Regions from separate parts of the Agathobaculum sp. TL06 genome, predicted to be linked through region 1. Evidence: predicted binding sites of a transcription regulator. Region 1 holds the regulator's gene; the other holds the start of a gene.
The links. The regulator Rex, encoded in region 1, represses fermentation and respiration genes when NADH is low (regulators of the CRP and FNR family bind a similar motif). The targets are predictions, from matches to a motif close to ATTGTTAANNNNTTAACAAT.
Positions count from the first base shown of each region.

Region 2: a site for Rex is predicted at 1,914-1,933, ahead of ACYQ3S_RS11015 (acetyl-CoA C-acetyltransferase). Genes of this name have one in related genera too.

Region 1 is NZ_BAAGGY010000010.1:5-11,403, forward strand. Features, by position in the region: gene metA (homoserine O-acetyltransferase MetA) at 347-1,261, shown strand; gene ACYQ3S_RS07210 (redox-sensing transcriptional repressor Rex) at 1,292-1,930, opposite strand; gene ACYQ3S_RS07215 (isocitrate/isopropylmalate family dehydrogenase) at 1,962-3,119, opposite strand; gene ACYQ3S_RS07220 (aconitate hydratase) at 3,217-5,142, opposite strand; gene tsaD (tRNA (adenosine(37)-N6)-threonylcarbamoyltransferase complex transferase subunit TsaD) at 5,354-6,379, opposite strand; gene ACYQ3S_RS07230 (hypothetical protein) at 6,384-6,635, opposite strand; gene ACYQ3S_RS07235 (GNAT family N-acetyltransferase) at 6,788-7,717, opposite strand; gene rimI (ribosomal protein S18-alanine N-acetyltransferase) at 7,724-8,158, opposite strand; gene ACYQ3S_RS07245 (low molecular weight protein arginine phosphatase) at 8,155-8,586, opposite strand; gene polA (DNA polymerase I) at 8,667-11,300, opposite strand.
Region 2 is NZ_BAAGGY010000017.1:585-11,983, forward strand. Features, by position in the region: gene ACYQ3S_RS11005 (hypothetical protein) at 1-202, shown strand, start outside; gene ACYQ3S_RS11010 (acyl CoA:acetate/3-ketoacid CoA transferase) at 250-1,818, shown strand; gene ACYQ3S_RS11015 (acetyl-CoA C-acetyltransferase) at 2,005-3,192, shown strand; gene ACYQ3S_RS11020 (enoyl-CoA hydratase-related protein) at 3,315-4,130, shown strand; gene ACYQ3S_RS11025 (3-hydroxyacyl-CoA dehydrogenase family protein) at 4,176-5,045, shown strand; gene ACYQ3S_RS11030 (nucleoside recognition domain-containing protein) at 5,214-5,741, opposite strand; gene ACYQ3S_RS11035 (nucleoside recognition domain-containing protein) at 5,878-6,462, opposite strand; gene ACYQ3S_RS11040 (AbrB/MazE/SpoVT family DNA-binding domain-containing protein) at 6,575-6,817, shown strand; gene ACYQ3S_RS11045 (sporulation transcriptional regulator SpoIIID) at 6,852-7,148, opposite strand; gene ACYQ3S_RS11050 (TetR/AcrR family transcriptional regulator) at 7,293-7,868, opposite strand; gene ACYQ3S_RS11055 (sodium ion-translocating decarboxylase subunit beta) at 8,050-9,201, opposite strand; gene ACYQ3S_RS11060 (biotin/lipoyl-containing protein) at 9,217-9,600, opposite strand; gene ACYQ3S_RS11065 (OadG family protein) at 9,616-9,954, opposite strand; gene ACYQ3S_RS11070 (pyruvate carboxylase subunit B) at 9,957-11,324, opposite strand.

The sequences.
Region 1 (11,399 bases):
TTTAGTATACCAGAAGCAGTTCGCTTTGTCAAGAACTTTTTTCAATCTTTTTTTCAGATTTTCGAGCCGTTCTTTCTCTTTTCCGAACTTTTCCGGCCGCCGCCCCTTCCGAAGCAGCTTATTTAGTATATCAAACCCTAAGCTGTTTGTCAAGAACTTTTTTCTTCTTTTTTCAGCTTTTTCCGCACCGCTCTCGCGCGGCTCGTTTACTATACTATTTCCCCCGCTCCTTTGTCAATACCTTCCTTCCCCTTTTGCTTCGGTTTTCTTTTCCTCCCTTGTCCTTCCGGCGCTTTTCTGCTATAATTTTTCTATCGGAACCAATGGTATAAAGGAGGTCGCTGGCTTGCCTATAAAAATAGCCGACAGTTTGCCCGCGCGTGCGATTCTGGAAAGCGAAAACATATTTGTGATGACCGAGCACCGTGCAACAACGCAGGACATCCGCCCGCTGCGCATTGCGCTGCTCAACCTGATGCCGCTCAAGATCGTGACCGAAACCCAGATCCTGCGCTGCTTGTCCAACACACCGATTCAGATAGAAGTCGACCTGATCCAAACGAAGACCTATCATTCAAAAAACACCCCCGAAGACCATCTGCTCACATTCTACAAAACATTTGACGATATCCGCGATCAAAAGTATGACGGTTTTATCATCACCGGCGCCCCCATCGAAAACATGCCGTTTGAAGAAGTTGAGTATTGGGATGAGCTGGTCCGCATCATGGACTGGACGAAAACCCATGTACATTCCACGCTGTATATCTGTTGGGGCGCGCAGGCAGGCCTTTACCACCACTACGGCATTCCCAAATATCCCTTGCCGCGGAAGATGTCCGGCATTTTCAAGCATCATGTGCTTTTTCCGAAAGAGCCCCTCCTGCGCGGCTTCGACGACGTGTTCTGCGCCCCGCATTCACGCCACACCGAGGTACATGCGTCCGATATCCGCAAGGATGACCGCCTGCGCCTGTTGGCGGAATCCCACGAGGCTGGTGTTTATCTGGTTGAGGCGATGAACGGACGGCAGATTTTCGTGCTTGGTCACGGGGAATATGATTCGGACACCCTAAAAAAAGAATATGAACGCGATCTCGCCAAGGGCCTGAACCCCGAGATCCCCCTGCACTATTTCAGGAACAACGACCCCAGCGACGATATCCTGGTCACCTGGAAAGCACACGCGCACCTTTTCTATACCAACTGGGTCAACTACTATGTTTATCAGACCACGCCCTATTCCCTCGATAAAATATAAAAAAGAAGCGGCTTCAAGCCGCTTCTTTTTTTATGCCTCTTCCATGCCGACCAGATGGCACAGCGTCATCAGGCTGTCAGACAGGTGTACATTCTCGACCGGAACGCCCAGCCCCTCCAGATGCAGGTCCTCGCCCGTGAAGTTCCACAGGCCGCGGATACCATGATCGACCAGCTCGTGCGCCAAATCGGGCGCATGGGTGCGCGGAATCGTCAGAACAGCAACATCCGGCTTGCGTCGGTCGACAAATTCAAACAGCGTACTGCTGCTGCGCACCTCATGCCCGCCGAATTTTTTGCCCACCAACTCCTCATTCGCGTCAAACGCACACAGCAGCTTGAAGCCGCTGGCCGAAAAATCGAAGTTGTTGAGCAAGGCCCGTCCCAGGTTGCCCGCACCGATCAATACCGCCGTGCGGCCGGCGCTGAGCCCGAGAATAGCGCCCAGCTCCTCCTGCAGCTTATCTACATTGTATCCATATCCCTGCTGGCCAAATCCACCAAAGCAGTTGAAATCCTGCCGGATCTGTGAAGCGGTCAGCCCCATACGCTCAGCCAGGGCGCGCGAGGAAATGCGCTGTACGCCCTCTGCTTTCAGCTCACAAATATTGCGGTAGTAGCGCGGCAGACGCTGCACCACCGCCTTGGAGACCTCTTGTTTGCGCTCCACAGGTTTTCATCCTCTCTTTCCCATCACAAAATTACAGCTTCGCAATCGTTTCCAGTACATAATCCGTGAATTCCTGCGCGGTCGCGCCGGTATCACGTCCATTGACCACTACCTTTTTCTCTTCAAACATGCAGATATCGAGCGCACGGTCGAGCTTATTCGCCAACTCGATCTCACCGATATGCTCGAGCAGCATCACGGAGGCGCGCAGCACGGAGGACGGGTCCGCGTACTGGGCGCGCCCCTCCTGCACCATGCGCGGCGCGGAGCCGTGAATGGCCTCGAACATCGCGTAACGCTTGCCGATATTGGCCGAACCCGCGGTGCCTACGCCGCCCTGAATCTCGGCCGCCTCGTCGGTGATGATATCGCCGTACAGGTTGGGCAGCACGACCACCTTGAAATCGCGGCGGCGTTTTTCGTCCAGAAGCTTCGCGGTCATGATATCGATGTACCAGTCGTCGAACTCGACCTCCGGATACTCCTTTGCAACCCGCTGGCAGGTGTCGAGGAATTTGCCGTCCGTGGTCTTGATGATATTGGCCTTGGTCACGCAGGAGACGCGGTTCTTGCCGGTCTTGCGCGCGTAATCAAACGCCAGGCGCGCGATGCGCTCGCAGCCCTGCGAGGTCGCCACCGTAAAGTCGATGAACAGATCGTCCGCAATCTGCACGCCCTGCGAGCCGACCGCATAGCCGCCCTCGGTGTTTTCGCGATAGAACGTCCAGTCGATCCCCAGCTCAGGCACCTTGACTGGACGCACGTTGGCGAACAGGTCGAGCGCTTTGCGCATCGCCACATTCGCGGATTCCACATTCGGCCACGGATCGCCCTTGCGCGGGGTCGTGGTCGGCCCCTTGAGAATTACATGGCACTGTTTGAGCTCCTCCATCACATCGGGCGGGATGGCGTAGCCCAGCTCAGCGCGACGCTCGATGGTCAGCCCGTCTATCACACGGAACTCCACTTTCCCCGCCTTGACCTTGTCGGCCAGCAGGGCCTCGAGCGCGTGCTGCGCCATGCCGGTGATCATCGGGCCGATACCGTCGCCGCCGCACACGCCGATGATGAGCTTGTCAAGCTTTGTATAGTCAATAAAGTCATCCTGTGCTTTCATATCCGCGATGCGCGCAAGCTGGCTTTCTACCACTGCTTCAAATTTATCCAGAATGGACTGGTCGATCGACATAACGGTGTCCTCCTCATACCATTGATATTATTTTAACAAATTTTCTGCATCCTGTCAAGAAAGAGGAGGCTGGGAAAGCGCCTCTCTCCTCTTTTCCTTATTGCGCCGCCTGTTCCTTGGCATAGTTGAGCGTGCCGCCCGCGAGCAGCGCGCCACGCTGACGGTCGGAAACGTCGCAGTCCGCCTTGAAGGTCCTGCCGCCGCACACCACGGTAACCTGACCGCCGTTTTTGATTTCCTCCAGCACATGCGGCAGCGCGATCTCATCCAGCAGGCTGATCGCGTCGTAGTCCGCCGGATCGGCAAAGGTCAGCGGCAGGATGCCCGAGTTGACCAGATTGGCCTTATGGATACGGGCGAACGACTTGCACAGCACGGCCTTGACGCCCAGATACAGCGGGACGAGCGCCGCGTGCTCGCGCGACGAGCCCTGGCCGTAGTTGGCGCCACCGACGATCACGCCGCCGCCCTGCTCCTTGCAGCGCGCCGGAAATTCCGGATCGACGTTGATAAAGCAGTAATTCGAGTAGTACGGCACGTTCGAGCGGTAGGGCAGCAGCTTCGCGCCCGCCGGCAGGATATGGTCGGTGGTGATGTTGTCCTCGGTCTTGAGTACGACGCGGCCCGTATAGGACGCTTCCAGCGCCTTGCCCAGCGGGAACGGCTTGATGTTCGGGCCGCGCACGACCTCGACCTCGGCCGGATTTTCCGCGGGCTTTACAATCATGTTGTCGTTGATGACGAAATGCTCCGGCATTTCGATCGCCGGCATTTCTCCCAGCGTGCGCGGGTCGGTCAGCACGCCCGCGAGCGCGCTCGCCGCCGCGACCTCGGGCGATACCAGATAGATCTGCGCGTCCTGCGTACCCGAGCGGCCCTCAAAGTTGCGGTTGAAGGTGCGCAGGGACACGCCCGCGGACTCCGGCGACTGCCCCATGCCGATGCAGGGACCGCAGGCGCACTCAAGGATGCGCGCGCCCGCCGCGATGATATCCGCCAGCGCGCCGTTCTGCGCGAGCATGTTAAACACCTGCTTGGAGCCCGGGCTGATGGTGAGCGAAACGTCCGGATGCACGGTTTTGCCCTTGAGGATGGACGCGACTTTCATCATATCGTAATAGGAGGAATTGGTGCAGGAGCCGATGCAGCACTGATTGACCTTGATCGCGCCGATCTCAGCGACCGGCTTGACATTGTCCGGCATGTGCGGCATCGCAGCCAGCGGCTCGAGCGCGGACAGGTCGACCGTGTATTCCTCGTCGTACACCGCGTCCGGATCAGAGGACAGCTCGACCCACACATCACCGCGGCCCTGCGCCTCGAGGAAGCGCCTGGTTTCCCCGTCGGACGGGAACACCGAGGTCGTCGCGCCCAGCTCGGCGCCCATGTTGGTGATGGTCGCGCGCTCAGGCACGGACAGCGTCGCAACGCCCTCACCCGCGTACTCGACGATCTTGCCCACGCCGCCCTTAACGGTCATCTGGCGCAGCACGTCCAGGATAACGTCCTTGGCGGAAACCCACGGGGACAGCTTGCCCGTCAGGTTGACGCGCACCATCTTGGGCATGGGGATGTAGTACGCGCCGCCGCCCATCGCGACCGCCACGTCCAGGCCGCCCGCGCCGAACGCCAGCATGCCGATGCCGCCGCCGGTCGGGGTGTGGCTGTCCGAGCCGATCAGGGTTTTGCCCGGCGCGCCGAAGCGCTCCAGATGCACCTGATGGCAGATGCCGTTGCCCGCCTTGGAATAGTAGATGCCGTGCTTTTTGGCCACCGAGCCGATATACTTGTGGTCGTCCGCGTTTTCGAAGCCGGACTGCAGGGTATTGTGGTCGATATACGCGACCGACCGCTCGGTCCTGACCTGGTCGACGCCCATTGCCTCAAACTGGAGGTAGGCCATGGTGCCGGTAGCATCCTGCGTGAGCGTCTGGTCGATCCGGAGACCGATCTCCTGTCCCTGGACCATTTCTCCGTCCACCAGATGCGCCTTCAGAATTTTCTGTGCGATTGTCATACCCATTTGTGTTTCTTACACTCCTTTATGTCCCATACGCGGCGATAGTTGCGCCCGCCGCGCCCCGCCGCTGCAAAGCGGGTCCGTTGCGGCTTCCACAGCCTTCTCCACGGCATGCGCGGCATACCGTGCCCAAAAACAAAACAGAAGCGGCCTTTGCAACGCAAAAACCACTTCTATTTTACAACATTCCTTATCTTTTGAAAAGACCTTTTCGCTATCGCTTTTCACAAATATTCGCACCGATCTCCGCTGTTGCGAAAGCATTCTGCAGGGTCAGACCCACATTGCCTGCAAGGTATTCATAATATGCCTGACTCCCGATCATGGCCGCGTTATCCCCGCACAGGGAAAGCGGCGGCAGGTAGAGCCTGGTGTGGGTGCGCTTCGCCATCTCCTGCAGCGCCGCGCGCAGGAACGAGTTAGCCGCCACGCCGCCCGCGCAGACCACGCGCCGCGCATGCGTCCGCTGCGCCGCCATCTCCAGGCGCGGCACCAGCGTATGCACGACCGCCGCACAAAACGAGGCCGCAAGGCCGTTTTTGTCCAGCGTTTCGCCTTTCTGCTCCGCGTTGTGCGCCAGATTGATGACCGCGGTCTTGAGGCCGGAAAAAGAGAAGTCAAGCGGCGCGTCCTTGATGTGCGAATCCGGCAGCTTGTAGCGCGTCGGGTCGCCCTCCTGCGCGAGCCTGTCGATCTTCGGGCCGCCCGGATAGCCCACGCCGAGCACGCGCGCGACCTTATCGAACGCCTCGCCCGCCGCGTCGTCCCGCGTGCCGCCGAGGATCTCAAAATCCGTATAACCGCGCACCATCACGATTTCGCTGTGTCCGCCGGACGCGATCAGCGTCAAGAACGGGGGCTTGAGATCGGGATACGCCAGATAGGTCGCCGCGATATGCCCGCGGATATGATGCACCGGAATAAAGGGCTTTTGCAGCGCAAACGCCAGCGATTTCCCGAAGTTCGCGCCGACCAGCAGCGCGCCGATCAGCCCCGGCGCACAGGTCGCCGCCACCGCGTCCACCGCGCGCTTGTCCATGCCCGCATCGGCCAGCGCCTTTTCCGTCACGCGCACAACCGCCTCCATGTGCCGCCGCGACGCGATTTCCGGCACCACGCCCCCATACAGCGCGTGCGTTTCGATCTGCGTGTCCACCACGCTGGAAAGTATGTTCCGTCCATCCTCGACCACGGCGGCCGCCGTTTCGTCGCAGGAGGACTCGATTGCCAAAATCCTCATTGTTTCACCCGTTGTTTCCGTATTGTAAAATATGACGCGCCAGTTCCGCGTCCTGCCTGTGTACATAGATCCGGTACTCCCGCGGATACTGCGCGCGGAGCCCCAGCACGTCCTGCCGCTGCAGCATGCGCTGCGCATTGTCCCGCACCTCTGTGCGAAACGCGATCTGTTCACGGCTGAGCGCCTGCTGCGCCTCGAAAAAGTCCTCCTGCGTATTGGTGCATAAAATCTGCTCGCGGTTCATCGGCGTAATCATTTTCCTGTCTCCTTTATCCAAAGCAAACATTTCTTATCCCTCGCCGCTCTGCTACAGGCCGGCCGGCATGCGCATGGCAGAAAGAACAGGCACACAGCACGGCGCCGGCCAAAAGGGCCGCCAAAAGCATCATCTCTTTCTCCCCTTTCCGGTTACCGCATCGTGCCATCCGATATCTCTTTTTCCATGCATACGCAGATCTCGTCCCCCGCGAAATCGCCGAAATTCGGCACCAGCCGGTACCCCTGCTTCTGATAAAACACGATCGCGTCCGGCATGTCCGCGCCGGTTTCCAGCACCGCGCGGTGGCACCCGCTCGCGGCGGCGTGCCGTTCGAGCGCGGCCACGATTTCGCCCGCCGTCCCGCTTCTTCGGTATTCCGGCCGGACATACATCCGCTTGATCTCCGCCGTTACCGGATCATACGCGCGCCAGCAGCCGCAGCCTGCCGGCCGTTCCCCTATGTAAGCCACCACCGCGCAGGCCATCCCATCCAACGCGTGATACGCCTTGTACTTTTCCGCCACCGAGCCCCAGCCCGCATGGAAATATCCATCCAGCTCCGCAACCAGCGCTGCCAGATCCGGATTGGTCACATCGACAAAGCGAAGCGCCGCCCGTTTTTTATCCGCCGCCCCCAGCGCCTTTTCAAAGCAAAGGCAGTTTTCCGCGCCGGCCGGACTCCCATAATAGGGCATTGTACGGTATCCCAGCTTCCGGTAAAGCGCCGCCGAATCCCCGGTAGTCCGCGCGGTTTCCAAAACAGCGCGCGTATAGCCCTGCTCCGCCGCGTTGCCCTCCAGCGCGCGGATGACCGCGCCCGCAATCCCCCGCCGGCGGTATTCCGGCCGCACATAAATGCGTTTCAGTTCCACGGTATGCGCGTCCGTCCGCTTCCAGCAGCCGCAGCCTGCCGCGCGCCCATCCTCATAAGCGACCAGCCGGCAGCCGAACAGATGCGGGTCGTTATATTTCGCATAGCGGCGATGCACCTCGCCCACGATCGAAAAATAATATTCGTCCAGCCTGCCCGCCAGTTCCAGCAGATCGGTGTTTTCCGCATCGACAAACCGGAGCTCCATCCAGCCTCATCCTTTCAGAAAAAATGTCATCAGTAGCGCGTCCTCAGCGGGCGCAGTGTAAAAATTCTTTCGCACGCCCACCTTTTGGAAGCCCGCGTTCTCATACAGGGCAATCGCGGGCATATTGGACGCGCGCGCCTCCAGCGTAACGAAGGCCAGCCCCTGCACTTTCGCGCATGAGACGAGCGCCCCGATCAGCGCGCGGCCGATGCCCTGCCGGCGGCAGCCCGGCGATACCGCAACATTGGTGATGTACCCCTCGTCCAGCACGGTCTGGCAGCCCACATAGCCGACCGCCGCGCCGTCCCGCTCCGCAACCAGGAACAGGCCTTTTCCCAGCTCTTCTCGCAGCATATCCGCGCTCCACGGCGCGTGGAAGCACACCTTTTCGATCTCCGCGAGCGCGGCCAGGTGACGCTCCTGCATGGGTACGACCGTCATTCCGCAAGCCTCCCGATGATGCCGCTTACCCCCCGGTCGATCTCGGCCGCCGCGCGGCGGTAGGTATCCAGATCGCCGCCAAACGGATCGGAAACGTCCTCCGGCAGCAGGGTGAATATCTTGTCCGCACAGGCGGGAAACAACTCGCACAAGCGGTCGTAATGGGCGCCTGTCATGCAGACCAGATAACGCGCCTCCTGCACCAGTTCGGGCGTGAGCATGCGCGAGCGGTGCGCTGCGATGTCCGCGCCCAGTTCAGCCGCCGCCGTGACCGCGTTTGGCGACGCAGGCAGGCCGTCCTGGGTGAACAGTCCGGCGGACGCCACCGTCAGACCGGTCTTCTCCTCCCCGCCGCGCGCGCGGAACAGCCCCTCGGCCATCGGCGAACGGCAGGTGTTGCCCGTGCAGATGAAAATGATGTCGTCCATTTTGGAATTCCCCCTGTCAAAAACGGCCCGCGCCGCGCGCGGTGCGCCCTCTCCCCTCAAACCGGTCGGTTCGGGCAGAATCACTTTGTGTCGTACCAGCTATGTCCCGCCTTGGCCTCCGCCACCAGAGGCGCGTCCATAGCGAACGCAGCTTCCATTTCCTCCTTGAGCAGGCGCATCGCGGTCTCCTGTTCGGTTTTTGGCGCCTCCAAGATCAATTCGTCGTGGACCTGCAGGATAAGCCGGCTCTCCAGGCCCTCGCGCAGCAGACGGTCGCGTACCCGCACCATGGCGATCTTGATGATGTCCGCCGCGGTCCCCTGGATGGGCGTATTCATCGCCACACGCTCCCCGAACGAACGGATATTGAAATTTTTGCTTTTCAGTTCGGGCAGCGCGCGGCGGCGGCCGAACAGCGTGGACACATAGCCCTTTTCCCGCGCGCTTTCCTTGATATCCTCCATATATTTTGCAACGCCCGGATAGGTCGCCAGATAGGTGCGGATGAACTCGCCCGCTTCCTTACGGGTCACGCCGATATCCTGTGCAAGCGAAAAATCCGATATCCCGTACACAATGCCGAAATTGACCGCCTTGCAGGAGGAGCGCATCTGCGGCGTGACCTCGTCCAGCGGCACATGGTATACCTTGGCCGCGGTCGCGGCGTGGATATCCTGTCCGGACCGGAACGCCTCGATCATGTGCGCGTCCTGCGAGATATGCGCAAGCACCCGCAGTTCGATCTGCGAGTAATCCGCGTCGATCAGCACATGCTCCGCGTCGGGCGCGACGAACATGCGCCGCAGCTCACGCCCCAGTTCGGTGCGCACCGGAATGTTCTGCAGGTTCGGGTCGGTCGAGGACAGCCGGCCTGTCGCGGTCACAGTCTGCTGAAAATGCGTATGAATACGCCCGTCCTTTTGGCTGACCACCTTGAGCAGCCCATCCACATAGGTGCTCTTCAGCTTGGTAAGCTGCCGGTATTCCAGTATCCTGGGAACGATCGGATGATCTTCCGCGATGCGCTCCAGCACGTCCACGTTGGTCGAATAGCCGGTCTTGGTCTTTTTCGGCGCGGGCAGATGCAGCTTTTCAAACAGCACCTCGCCGAGCTGCTTGGGGCTGTTGATATTGAATTCTCCATCCGCGTCGCGGTAGATCTGCGCGACCAGCTCATGGATGCGGACGTCCAGCCGCTCCCCAAACGCGCGCAGCTCGTCCGGCGCGACCGCACAGCCCGCGGTTTCCATTTCAGCCAGAATGCGCATCAGCGGCAGTTCGATCTCGTAGTACAGCTTGCGCATGCCCAGTTCTTCCACCCTGGATGCGGCTTCCTGATAGATCGCGCGCACCGCTCCTACATGGCGCGCGCATGCCTGTTCCGTCTGTTCCTGCCCGCCGAGCGGCGATACGGCGGCCGGATCGTCCAAGTCAAGCTCGGGCAGTTCGGTGCTGCAATATGCCAGCGCCACGCGCGGCAGGTCATATCCGGACTGCGTCGGGTCCAGCAGATACGCGGCGAGGCAGGTGTCGAACGCAATCCCCTCCGGCTGGATGCCGCGCGCAAGCAGCGCCGCCGCCACGGGCTTCGCATCATGCAGCACCAGCTCGATCGCGCCGCCGAACAGACGGCGCAGCAGCGCATCCCAATCCGCATCCGCAAAGTCATCCGCAAACAGCATCGCCGCCGTATCCGCTTCCAGCAGGCACAGCGCGCCCAGCGTTTCCGGAATCACTGCAAACACGCGGCCCGCTTCGGTCAGCGCGTCGAGCAGCCCAAACGCTTCGGCGGCATTTTGGATGCGCTGCGTCCGAAGCTCCGGCAGCCTGGGCGCGGCATGCTCGCCGCTCAGCCCAAGCTTTTTGATAAAGTTTTTAAATTCCAGGCGGGTCAGCAGCTCATAAAGCGCCGCATCGTCCCGATGTTCCTCCGGCAGGTTTGCAACATCCAGCGCAAGCGGCGCGTTGCGGTCAATGGTCGCGAGCCAATAGCTGTCTTTCGCGGACTGCGCGCCCGCTTCCAGCTTTGCGCGCGCACCTTTTTTGATTTTTTCATCCTCCAGGTTCGCGTACACGCCTTCCAGCGAGCCGAAATCATGCAGCAGCTGCATCGCCGTCTTTTCCCCGATGCCCGGCACGCCCGGAATATTATCCGACGCATCCCCCATGAGCGCTTTCAGATCGATCAGGCGAATCGGATCGAAGCCGTATTTTTCACGGAACTTATCCGTATCATAGGTTTCATAGGTCGTCTGCCCCATTTTGGTGGAAACCAGAAGCACAGTCGTCCCGCCGCCGATGAGCTGCAGGCTGTCGCGGTCGCCCGTCACGACCACGCAGGCGTCGCCGTTTTCATCCGCTTTCCGGCTGATCGTGCCGATCAGGTCGTCCGCCTCATACCCTGCCAGCTCGCAGCGTACCACACCCATCGCATCGAGCGTTTCTTTCATCACCGGTAGCTGCGCCGCCAGTTCGTCCGGCATCCCCTTGCGGGTTGCCTTGTAGGAATCAAATTTCAAATGGCGGAAGGTTTTCTCCCGCACGTCAAAGCACACAACCGTACGGTCGGGCTTTTCATCCTCCCTGAGCTTGAACAACGTGGCCAAGAACCCGTACACCGCGTTGGTCGGCAGCCCTTCATGGTTGGAGAGCTGGCGGATACCATAAAAAGCGCGGTTGAGTATACTGTTTCCATCGATCACCATGATTTTCATGCGCGTATTCCCCATCATTCAACAAATTTTTCTTATCATATATTATATCCTATTACCAGCCGTATTTCCAGACAAAATAAGGGACGGGGCTTCCGCCCC
Region 2 (11,399 bases), on a different contig from region 1:
TCAAGCCGTGCGCTCCTCCCTTTCGGACGTCGCACAGTTCTCCTATCCGGAGGATGGCGCCCACTACGACGCATTGCTGATTATCCGCGGCTGCACCGGCTGTCCCTATCTGTATGAGGACATTGATGCCGACCGCCGCTTCCTGCTGGTGTCGGCGGACGATATTCCGTCGGTCACCGAGCAGATCCGGCTGCTCGCGTAAATGAAACGGGCTGCGCACGCCCGTTACTCTGAGGAGGATGATAGAACATGAAGAAAGTAAGCATTATCTCTGCGGAAGAGGCCGCCCTGAAAGTACAGGACGGCGACACGATCGCCACCGGCGGCTTCGTCTCCTGCGCCTGTCCGGAGACCCTGTCCAAGGCGCTGGAAAAGCGCTTTCTGGAGACCGGCCATCCGAACAACCTGACGCTGTTCTTCGCGGCCGGCCAGGGCCACCGCGACGGCACCGGCGGCGACCACTACGGCCACGAGGGCATGGTAAAGCGCGTCATCGGCGGCCACTGGGACCGTGCGCCCCGTCTGGGCGAGCTGGCGCTGGCCAACAAGATTGAGGCGTACAACCTGCCGCAGGGCGTTATTTCGCATATGTACCGCGATATCGCGGCGCACAACATCGGCACGATCACCCACGTCGGCCTCAAGACCTTTGCCGACCCGCGCAACGGCGGCGGCAAGCTCAACGACGTGACCAAGGAGGATCTGGTCAAGGTCATCAACATCGAGGGGCAGGAGCGCCTGCTGTATAAGGGCTTCCCGATCAACGTGGTGTTCCTGCGCGCTTCCTACTGCGACGAATACGGCAACTGCACCGTACACCGCGAGATCGGCCCGCTGGACGTGACCGCGATGGCGCAGGCGTGCAAAAACTCGGGCGGCAAGGTCATCGTGCAGGTCGAAAAGATCGTGCAGGGCGGCTCGCTCGATCCGAAGCTGGTGGCGATCCCGGGCATTTATGTGGATTCGGTCGTCGTTGGCTCGGAGGAGGAAAACATGCAGTGCCTCGGCATGCCGTATGACGGCGCGCTGACCGGCGAATTCCGCATTCCGGTGGACGCCATCCCGCCCATCCCGATGGACGCCAAGAAGATCATCGCCCGCCGCGCGGCCATGGAGCTGCCGCCGGACGCGATCGTCAACCTCGGCACCGGCGCGCCGGAAAAAATTGCCAACGTCGCCGCTGAAGAGGGCATCTCGGACAAGATGACCCTGACCGTCGAGGCCGGCTCGATCGCGGGCGTCCCCTATGGCGGCACCCAGTTCGGCGCGGCCGCCAACGCAATGTGCATCATCCCGCACAACGTACAGTTTGACTTTTACCAGGGCGGCGGCCTGGACGTCGCGTTCCTCGGCCTGGCCGAAACCGCGCCCAACGGCGACCTGAACGTGTCCAAGTTCGGCACCCGTCTGGCCGGCGCGGGCGGATTCATCGACATCACCCAGAATGCCAAAAAGGTCGTCTACTGCGGCACGTTTACCGCTAAGGGCCTCAAGACCGAGTGCCGCGACGGCAAGCTGGTCATCACCCAGGAGGGCGCGAAGAAAAAGTTCGTCAACGCGGTCGAGCACATCACGTTCTCCGGCGACTATGCCAACGAGGTTCACCAGCCCGTCCTGTACATCACCGAGCGCTGCGTGTTCGAGCTGCGTCCGGAGGGCGTCACCCTGGTCGAAATCGCGCCCGGCATCGACCTGCAGACCCAGGTGCTCGATCAGATGGAATTCGCGCCCCAGATCGCCCGCCAGGCGGACGGTTCGATCAAGCTGATGGACGCGCGTATTTTCCGCGATGAACTGATGGGTCTGGCAAACGATTAATTCCCGATTTATTCCTTGTGTGTGTTGTGCAAGTTATGGGTATTTTAAGATTTGGGCCATATTCCTTACAAAAACCCCTTGCATTTTTCTGCACATTTGATAAAATATTAACGAACTCGTTAAGAGATGTCACAAACTGCTGCGCCGGCGTCACCGGCGTAAGAGAAGAAAAGGAGAAACAGCCAAATGAACGTTTATATCTGTTCCGCAGCCCGTACCGCGATCGGTACTTACGGCGGCACCCTCCGCGACGTACCCGCAGCCCAGCTCGGCGTTGTTGCCGCCAATGCGGCGATCGAGCGCGCCGGTGTGGACAAGGAAGCGATCGATGAAGTAATGTTCGGCCAGGTGCTGCAGGGCGGCTGCGGCCAGAACGTTGCCCGTCAGGTCCTGATCGGCGCGGGCCTGCCGATCACCACCCCCGCCATGACCCTCAACAAGGTCTGCGCGTCCTCCATGCGCGCAATTTCGCTCGGTTCCCAGATCATCCGTTCCGGCGAGGATCAGCTCATGCTGGTCGGCGGCGTTGAGTCCATGTCCGGCGCACCGTACGTTTCCCACAACGTGCGCTGGGGCGCGCGCATGAACGACGTCAAGCTGGTCGATATGATGGTTCATGACGGCGTATTTGATATTTTCAACCAGTACCACATGGGCATCACCGCGGAAAACGTTGCCGAGCAGTACGGCATCACCCGCGAGATTCAGGACCAGATCGGCTACGAGTCCCAGATGAAGGCCGCCAAGGCGATTTCCTCCGGCCGCTTCAAGGACGAGATCGTTCCGGTAGAGGTCAAGAAGAAGAAGGAAACCGTTATTTTCGATACCGACGAGCACTGCCGCCCGCAGACCACGCTGGAAGGCCTGGCCAAGCTGCGTCCGGCGTTCAAGAAGGACGGTACCGTCACCGCGGGCAACGCTTCCGGCATCAACGACGCCGGCGCCGCGATGATTATCGCGTCCGAGGATTATGTGAAGGCGCACGGCCTCAAGCCGCTCGTCAAGATCCGTTCGTTCGGCTCTGTCGGCTGCGACCCGTCCATCATGGGCGTCGGCCCGATCGAGTCCACCCGCCAGGCACTCAAACGCGCCGGCCTGACCGTTGCCGACCTCGACCTGGTCGAGTCCAACGAGGCGTTTGCCGCGCAGGCCGCTGCGGTCAACCGCGAGCTGGGCTTTGATATGGACAAGGTCAACGTCAACGGCGGCGCGATCGCGCTGGGCCACCCGATCGGCGCGGCAGGCTGCCGTATCACCACCACGCTGATCTATGAAATGATCAAGCGCGACTCCACCCTCGGCCTTGCCACCATGTGCATCGGCGGCGGCATGGGCGAAGCGATCGTTGTTGAGCGCGACGAGCTCTGCAAGTAAATCAAACCGGCATGATAGGGGGCTTTTTGCAGGCCCCCTATCTCCAAAGCATTCGATTGCGCAGGTGCGCGGCGCACCTCGTATATAAGATTCCGACATCAATTTGAAGGGAAGTCTTACCAATGACTGATGTAGTAGTTGAAAAGAAAGGCCATGTAGCGGTCGTCAAGATCGAGCACATGAAAGCCATGAACGCGCTGTCCACCGATATGTACGGCCAGCTTGAGGAAGCGTTCGACGAAGTTGCGGCGATGGACGACGTATACTGCGTCGTGCTGACCGGTTCCTCCATGGTAAACAAGAAGGGCAAGACCGTCAACTCCTTCGTGGCCGGCGCGGACATTTCCGAAATGTCCACCCTGTCCGTTGAGGAAGGCAAGAAGTTCGGCAACAACGGCAACCGCGTTTGCTGGAAGATCGAGAACTTCAAGCGTCCGGTCATTGCAGCAATCAACGGCTTCTGCCTGGGCGGCGGCTGCGAGCTGGCGATGTCCTGCGATATCCGCCTTGCATCCGATAACGCGCTGTTCGGCCAGCCCGAGGTCGGCCTGGGCATCACGCCGGGCTGCGGCGGCACGCAGCGTCTGGCCCGCATCGTAGGCCTCGGCAAGGCTAAGGAGCTTATTTATACCGCCCGCGGCAACTACACCGCGCAGCAGGCGCTGGAGATGGGTCTGGTCAACTACGTTTACCCGCTGGATCAGCTGATGGACGAAGCCATGAAGCTGGCCGAGGAGATCGCGGCGCAGGCGCCGATCGCTGTCGCGCTCTGCAAGGAAGCGATCAACGTCGGCATGCAGACCGACCTGAATTCCGCGCTCAAGCTGGAGGGCAACATCTTCGGCGAGTGCTTCGCAACCGAGGACCAGAAGTACGGCATGGCTTATTTCCTCGATAAGAATAAGGAAAAGCCCGCCAAGGAGTTCAAGAACAAGTAAGCGCGTTTGTTTATCTGCAATCATTGAGAGAGAGGGTTATATAATATGAAAGTTTGTGTATTCGGCGCCGGCAACATGGGCGCGCGCATTACGGAAGTTTTCCTGACCAACGGCCATGAGGTAACGATGCTTGACGTAAAGCAGGAGTTCATCGACCGCGGCGTTAAGACCATCACCAACGACCTGTCCTTCCTCGTCAAGAAGGAAAAAATGACCGAAGAGAAGAAGAACGAGCTGCTCGCTTCCCTCAAGACCTCGCTGGACCGCAAGGCTGCCGCCGACGCCGACTTCATCATGGAAGTCATTCTGGAGCGCATGGACCTGAAGAAAGAGCTTCTGCAGGAGCTGGACCAGATCTGCCCGGCGCACACCATCTTCGGCTCCAACACCTCCGCGCTGTCCATCACCGAGATGGCCGCCAGCGTACCGAACCGCGCTGACAAGGTGATCGGCTGCCACTTCTTCAATCCGGCTCAGATCATGAAGCTGGTCGAGGTTACCCGCGCGATTCAGACCTCGGACGAGACGTTCCAGACCGCGTTCGACCTGATGGCTTCCCTGGGCAAGACTCCGGTATCGGTCAACGAAGGCCCTGGCTTTGTCGTAAACCGTATCCTGATCCCGATGATGAACGAGGCCATGGGCATTGTTGCCGACGGCATCGCTTCCCCTGCTGATATCGACGTTGCCATGCAGCTCGGCGCCGGTATGAAGTCCGGCCCGCTCCACACCGCCGACCTGGTTGGCCACGATGTCAACCTGGCGATCATGGAGACGCTGTACCGCGAGACCGGCGATCCGAAGTACCGTCCGCATCCGCTGATGCGCAAGATGGTCCGCGCCGGCTGGCTCGGCGTCAAGACCGGCAAGGGCTTCTTCGAGTACGACGAGAACGGCAAGGAAATCGTAAAGTAAGAGAATACTATAAAAAGAAAGGACTGTACTTGTACAGTCCTTTCTTTTTGTGAGAAAATCAAACCCCTGAAATATCTTGATTTTTGCACAGTTTTTATGAAGGCGGTTTGGATGATTCTACAATTTTTTCTCAACGTATGGTATTTTTCCTGCAAACACGATATAATGTTACATGTATGGAAAATAGAGCCGCACCATCGCCGCCGATACGGCAAAGGCGGTCAAATCCGCGCAAAGGGCGGCAAACACGGCATAGCGGAGCCGGTTCAGCCCTAAATGACCGCTGTAAACGCTGATCGTGTAGAAGCTGGTTTCGGACGAACCCAGCATGACCGCCGCCACGCGGCCGGCATAGCTGTCCGGTCCGCAGCGCTGCATGATCTCGCTGCCCAGCGCCAAACCGCCGCCGCCGCTGATCGGTTTCAGCAGGGTCAGCGCGGTGCATTCCTTTGGAATGCCAAGCAAATTCAACAGCGGCGCAAGTGCGGCCGCCGCTAAATCGATTGCTCCGGACGCCCGCAGCATGTAAACGACCGTCAGCATGCCGACCATGGTCGGCAGCAGCCCCACAGCCGTTTCCAGGCCGCTTTTGGCGCCGCGCAGAAAAGTGGGAAACACGTCTACCCCTTTATACAGTGCGTATAGCCCCACTGCCGCCAGCAGCATTGGGATAAACGCGCTCTGCAGCATCCGCATGTTTCCTCTCCTTTCCCGCTGGCCCGCGTTTATTTTCAAATTTTAGGAAATATTTTTGGAAATAACAGGCAATTCGACATTTTTTGTGCTTTCCATATGCAATAATACAAATTGTAATCCGAACAGGTATTTCCCCTTATTTTTCATCGGGAAATAGCGGGCGGAGGATACGCGCACTCAACAGGACGACCGCGACAGACGCCACGGACGCCCCCCAAACCGCCGGCATGATGTCAAACGGTGCTGCAGCGCCGCACGACGCGCGTACCGCCGCCACCGTGGACGGGATGATCTGTATGGACGCCGTATTCAAGGTGATCAATGTCAAAACGGTATCCGGCGAACCGCGCCGGCCGGCAAGCGTGTACAGCCGGTCGACCGCGCGCAGCCCCAGCGGCGTTGCCGCATTGGAAAGTCCCAGCAGGTTTGCCGTCACATTGGCGCTCACCAGTTCCATGGCCTCTCTGTCGTTCGCTGCCTTGCCAAACAGCGGCCGAAGCAGGGGCGTAAGCGCATGGGACAGCTTTTGCGCCAATCCGGAAGCGCGGATCACCTCCATCACGCCGCTCCAAAAGCACATCAGGCCGGCGATGCTGATGGCTAACGTGACCGCTTCCGACGCGCCTGTTCCCACTGCGGCAGTGACCGCGTCCAACCGGCCGGTCACCGTCCCGCAAAGCAGGGCCAGGGCCAGAAATGCGACCCAGATTACGGAAAGCATTTACGCCTCTCCCCTCCCTTGTAGAAAAAAGCCGCTCTCCTCCATACAGAGAGCCGCAACATGGATTGATGCTGGCAAAGGAATGAATGAAGAATGAAGGAGTGTATATCAAATGAAATCCACTGGTATTGTCCGTAAGGTTGACGAACTGGGCCGAATCGTACTGCCGATCGAGCTGCGCAGGACGCTCGATATCGATGTGAAGGACGCCCTGGAAATCTATGTGGAGGGCAGCCAAATCATCCTGAAAAAGTACGAGCCTGCCTGCGTCTTCTGCGGCAGCTCAAAGGACGTGATCCACTTCAAGGATAAAAACGTCTGCCGCAGCTGCATTCGCGATTTGGAGTCCATCTGATCGATCTGATGCGTACATAGGCCGGCCACCCTCTTCAGCAAGGGTGGCCGTTCTTTTTTCCCTGCCGCGCGGTATCCCGCCCCGCCTGGGCGCGGTATTTCTCCCGCGTCGCCATGCCGCCGCGGATGTGCCGCTCCTTTTTATTGGTGTACAGCACCTCCTGCACGCGGTCGTACAGCACAGCGTTGAGCTTTTTCAGCCTTGTCGTGATATCCTTATGTACCGTTGATTTGGAAATGCCGAATTTGGCCGCCGTTTGGCGCACCGTCGCCTTTTCTTCGATCATATATTGCGCGAGCCGGACTGCCCGCTCTTCGGGTAAGCCTTTCACGATCGTCCCCCCTGCCTGTCGACGCTTTGATTACTACAAATCTATGCAGCGCAAAAGACAGGTAGAACGCGCTTTTTGCCGGAGTTGCCCCGTCCGGCTGATCCGCAAAACGCGCCACCGTTTTCCGCAAAAAAATGCGCCGCTTCATTTGAGCAGCGCATTGATCCCTTGTGTATGGTATTCCACCAGCCGGTTCAGTCCGGTCCGCACCTCGCGCGGACGGACGCGGTTTTTTAATATCTGCACGGTCCCGTCAATCAGGTTGCGCGCCATGATCTGTGCCAGCAGAAGGCAGTTGTCCTCATCCGTCAGCAGCGGCGCAGTCTTTGCCGCCAGCATATCGATCAGGCTGCTGCGCAGCCCCTCATACCGTGTCCCCTGCGACTGCTCCATAATGAGCAGCAGGCCGTATTTCTCGGCCAGCAGCAAAGAAATGACCTCCTCGGTCAGCAGGACCTGGTATTCGCGCGCGCCGGTGCGCGGGTCAAAGCGCTTGTCGCGAAAGCGCATAATCAGTCGCTTGAGCCCCTCCGCGGCGCCGTCCGTCAGCTCGTAAAACAGCTCCTCCTTGTTTTTGAAGTAATGGTACAGATTGCTCTTGCTGATATTGACCTTATCCGCAATCATCTGCAGAGAGGTCCGGTCGTACCCTTTCTGCAGAAATAGGTGCTGGGATTCCAGCAAAATCTTATGCCGTAGCTCGTCCTTCAAAACCTGCACAATAAAGACCACCCGTTCATTTCTTCCTATATTATAGCATTATGGCGCATTTTGTCAATACAAATGGGTTTTACAGGCGTTAAGACTGCGTCCGTTTTCAGGCCTCCCCGCGCCTCTATTCCCATGGAAAAGGGCGCCGGAATCGTCCGGCGCCCTTGCGCTCTGTTTTTGCGGCGCCCGCTTACGCGCCGAATACTTTCAGCAGGAAGCCCGCCGCGACAGCGGAGCCGATTACGCCCGCAACGTTCGGACCCATGGCGTGCATGAGCAGGAAGTTCGCCGGATTGGCCTTCTGGCCTTCGACCTGCGAAACGCGCGCGGCCATCGGGACCGCGGAAACGCCGGCCGAGCCGATCAGCGGGTTGACCTTGCCGCCCGACAGCTTGCACATGATCTTGCCGAACAGCAGGCCGCCGATCGTGGAGAACATGAACGCGATCAGGCCGAGGACGATGATCTTGATCGTCTCCATGGTCAGGAACTTCTCCGCAACCGCCTTACAGCCGACAGACAGGCCGAGGAAGATGGTCACGATATTACACAGCGTGTTTTGCGCCGTGTCGGACAAACGATCGGTCACGCCGCATTCGCGGAACAGGTTGCCCAGCATCAGCATGCCGATCAGCGGCGCCGTATCCGGAATCAGCAGGATAACCACAGTCGCTACCGCGATGGGGAACACGATCTTCTCGGTCTTGGACACCGGACGGAGCTGCTCCATCTTGATCTCGCGCTCCTTTTTGGTCGTCAGCGCGCGCATCAGCGGCGGCTGTATCAAGGGGATAAGCGCCATATAGGAATACGCGGCGATCGCGATTGCAGGCAGGTAATCCGCAGCCAGGCGTGAGGTGACCAGAATGGCGGTCGGGCCGTCCGCGCCGCCGATAATGCCGATCGACGCGGCTACATTCGGTGCAAAGCCCAGCGCCAGCGCCAACAGGAACGCGGTGAAGATGCCGAGCTGCGCCGCCGCGCCCAGCAGCAGCGAGGACGGCCGCGCGATCAGCGGGCCGAAGTCGGTCATCGCGCCGATGCCGAGGAAAATCAGCGAGGGGTAGATCGCATGCTCCACACCCTGATAGAACACCCACAGCATGCCGGGGCTGGCGCCGTCCGCCGGCGCGTTGAGCAGGCCGGTCAGGGGGAAGTTCGCCAGCAGGATGCCGAACGCGATCGGTACAAGCAGCAGCGGCTCAAACTTTTTGCCGATGCCGAGAAACAGCAGCACAAACGCGATCAGGATCATGACCAGGCTGCGCGGGTCGCTGAACAACGCGGCGAAGCCCGAGCCGGCCAGGATCTCCTCCAGCGCGCCTATAAATGAAAATTGCATGTTACGCGCCTCCCGTTACATCGTGCAAAGCGCCGTACCGGTTTCAACGGTCGCGCCCTTCTGCACGCTGACCGAACCGACGGTGCCATCATGCGGCGCACAGATCTCGTTTTCCATCTTCATCGCTTCCAGGATGAACAGCACGTCGCCCGCCTTTACCGCCTGTCCCGCCGCGCAGCGGACGTCCAGAATCGTACCCGGCATGGGCGCCGCGACGATCTCGCCGCCAGCCGGCGCCGCCGGGGCGGGCGCTGCAGCCGGAGCTGGCGCCGGCGCTGCGGCCGGTGCGGGTGCGGCTGCCGGAGCCGCCGGCGCGCTCCCGACGCAGACCGCGCTTGCGGAGCCCTTGTCCACCTCAACCTCATACTGTTTCCCATTGAGCGTAACCAGATATTTCATTGTTTTCTTTCCCCCTTATACAGCCTTGATAGACTTGAACACGAGCTGGTCGAGCGGAATGCCCGTTTCGTGGCTTACAATCGCCATTACGCATGCCGCCTGCGTTTCGTCGATGCCCTCCAGCACGACCTGCGGCGCTGCGGCCGGCGCGGGCGCAGCAGCAGGCGCAGCGACCGGAGCCGCTGCGGGCCGGGGCGCCGCCGCGACCGGCGCGGCTTTCTTTTCCACGCCGCCGACGATGCGGGATACCACAATGATGATGCCCCACAATAATGCCAGCATCAAAAATACGATCACAAAGCCGGACAGCGCAACCATCACTGCCTCGACCGGACTAAGCGGTCCCTGTATCATAGTCAACCGACCTCCTTGAACGAATAGCTTGCGGTAAAGGTCTGATCGCGGCGGTCAAAATACTGCTCCGCCTGCTGCGGGAACGCGATGTAGGAAAGCACGTCCTCCTCGCTCCGCGCGCGGCCGCCCAGGTAGGCCTTCGCCTCTTCAAATTCCGGCTTGAGCGTATCCGCGAAGCGGCCGGTCATCGGCTGCTCGTCGCCCAGCACCTTTTTCGCCAGTTCCGGATCAATTTTGCCCGGCGCCTTGCCATATTCGCCCTTGATATAGCTTTTGATCTCCTTGCCGATGGATTTATATCGCTCGCCGAGCAGGACGTTGACCGTTGCCTGCACGCCGACCATCTGCGACAGCGGGGTGACAAGCGGCGGGTAGCCCATGTCCTCACGCACGCGGGGAGTCTCCTCCAGCACGGCCTCCAGCTTGTCGATCGCGTTCTGCGCCTTGAGCTGCGCCACCAGGTTGGACAGCATGCCGCCCGGGATCTGGTAGTTGAGCGCGTCGGTCTTGGTGGACAGCACATAGGGGTCGAACAGCCCGTTGGCCGAGAACTTGTCCTTGACCGGCAGGAAGAAGTCGTTTACCTTTTTCAGCTGCTTGCTGTCCACGCCGCAGTCAAAGCCCATCTGCGCCAGCGCATAGACCAGCGACTCGGTCGCGGGCTGGCTGGTGCCGCCGGAGAAGCACGAGGTCGCGCAGTCGATGCCGGCCGCGCCCGCCTCCGCCGCCTTGAGGTAGGTCATATAGCCCAGGCCGGTGGTCGCATGGGTATGCACATAAACCGGCAGCTTGATGTTTTCGCGCAGCGCCGTGACAAGGTCGTAGCATTCCTGCGGCGACATGATGCCCGCCATGTCCTTGATGCAGAGCGAATTGCAGCCAAGCGCTTCGATCTGCTTGCCCAGGGAGACGAACATCTCCAGGTTGTGAATGGGGCTGAGCGTGTAGCAGATACAGCCCTGCGCATGGCCGCCCGCCTTGAGGCATTCATCCACGGCGGTTTCGATGTTGCGCATATCGTTGAGCGCGTCGAAAATGCGGATGATATCCATTCCGTTCTCCACGCTCCTGCGCACGAAGCGGCGGACGGTATCGTCCGAATAATGGTGGTAGCCCAGCAGATTCTGGCCGCGCAGCAGCATCTGCAGCTTGGTGTTTTTCATGTGGGATTTGATTTTGCGCAGCCGCTCCCAAGGATCCTCGTGCAGGTAACGCAGGCAGCTGTCGAACGTCGCACCGCCCCAGCATTCGATCGAATGATAGCCGGCCTTGTCCATATCGTCCAGTACGGCTTCAAAATCGTCAAACGGCATACGGGTTGCGATCAACGACTGCTGTGCATCGCGCAGCACGGTTTCGGTGATGTGCATTTGTTTCACGAATATGCCCTCCTTTACCGGCAAAACAGGGTATGAAAACAAAACTCTACCTACTACCCCATTTTA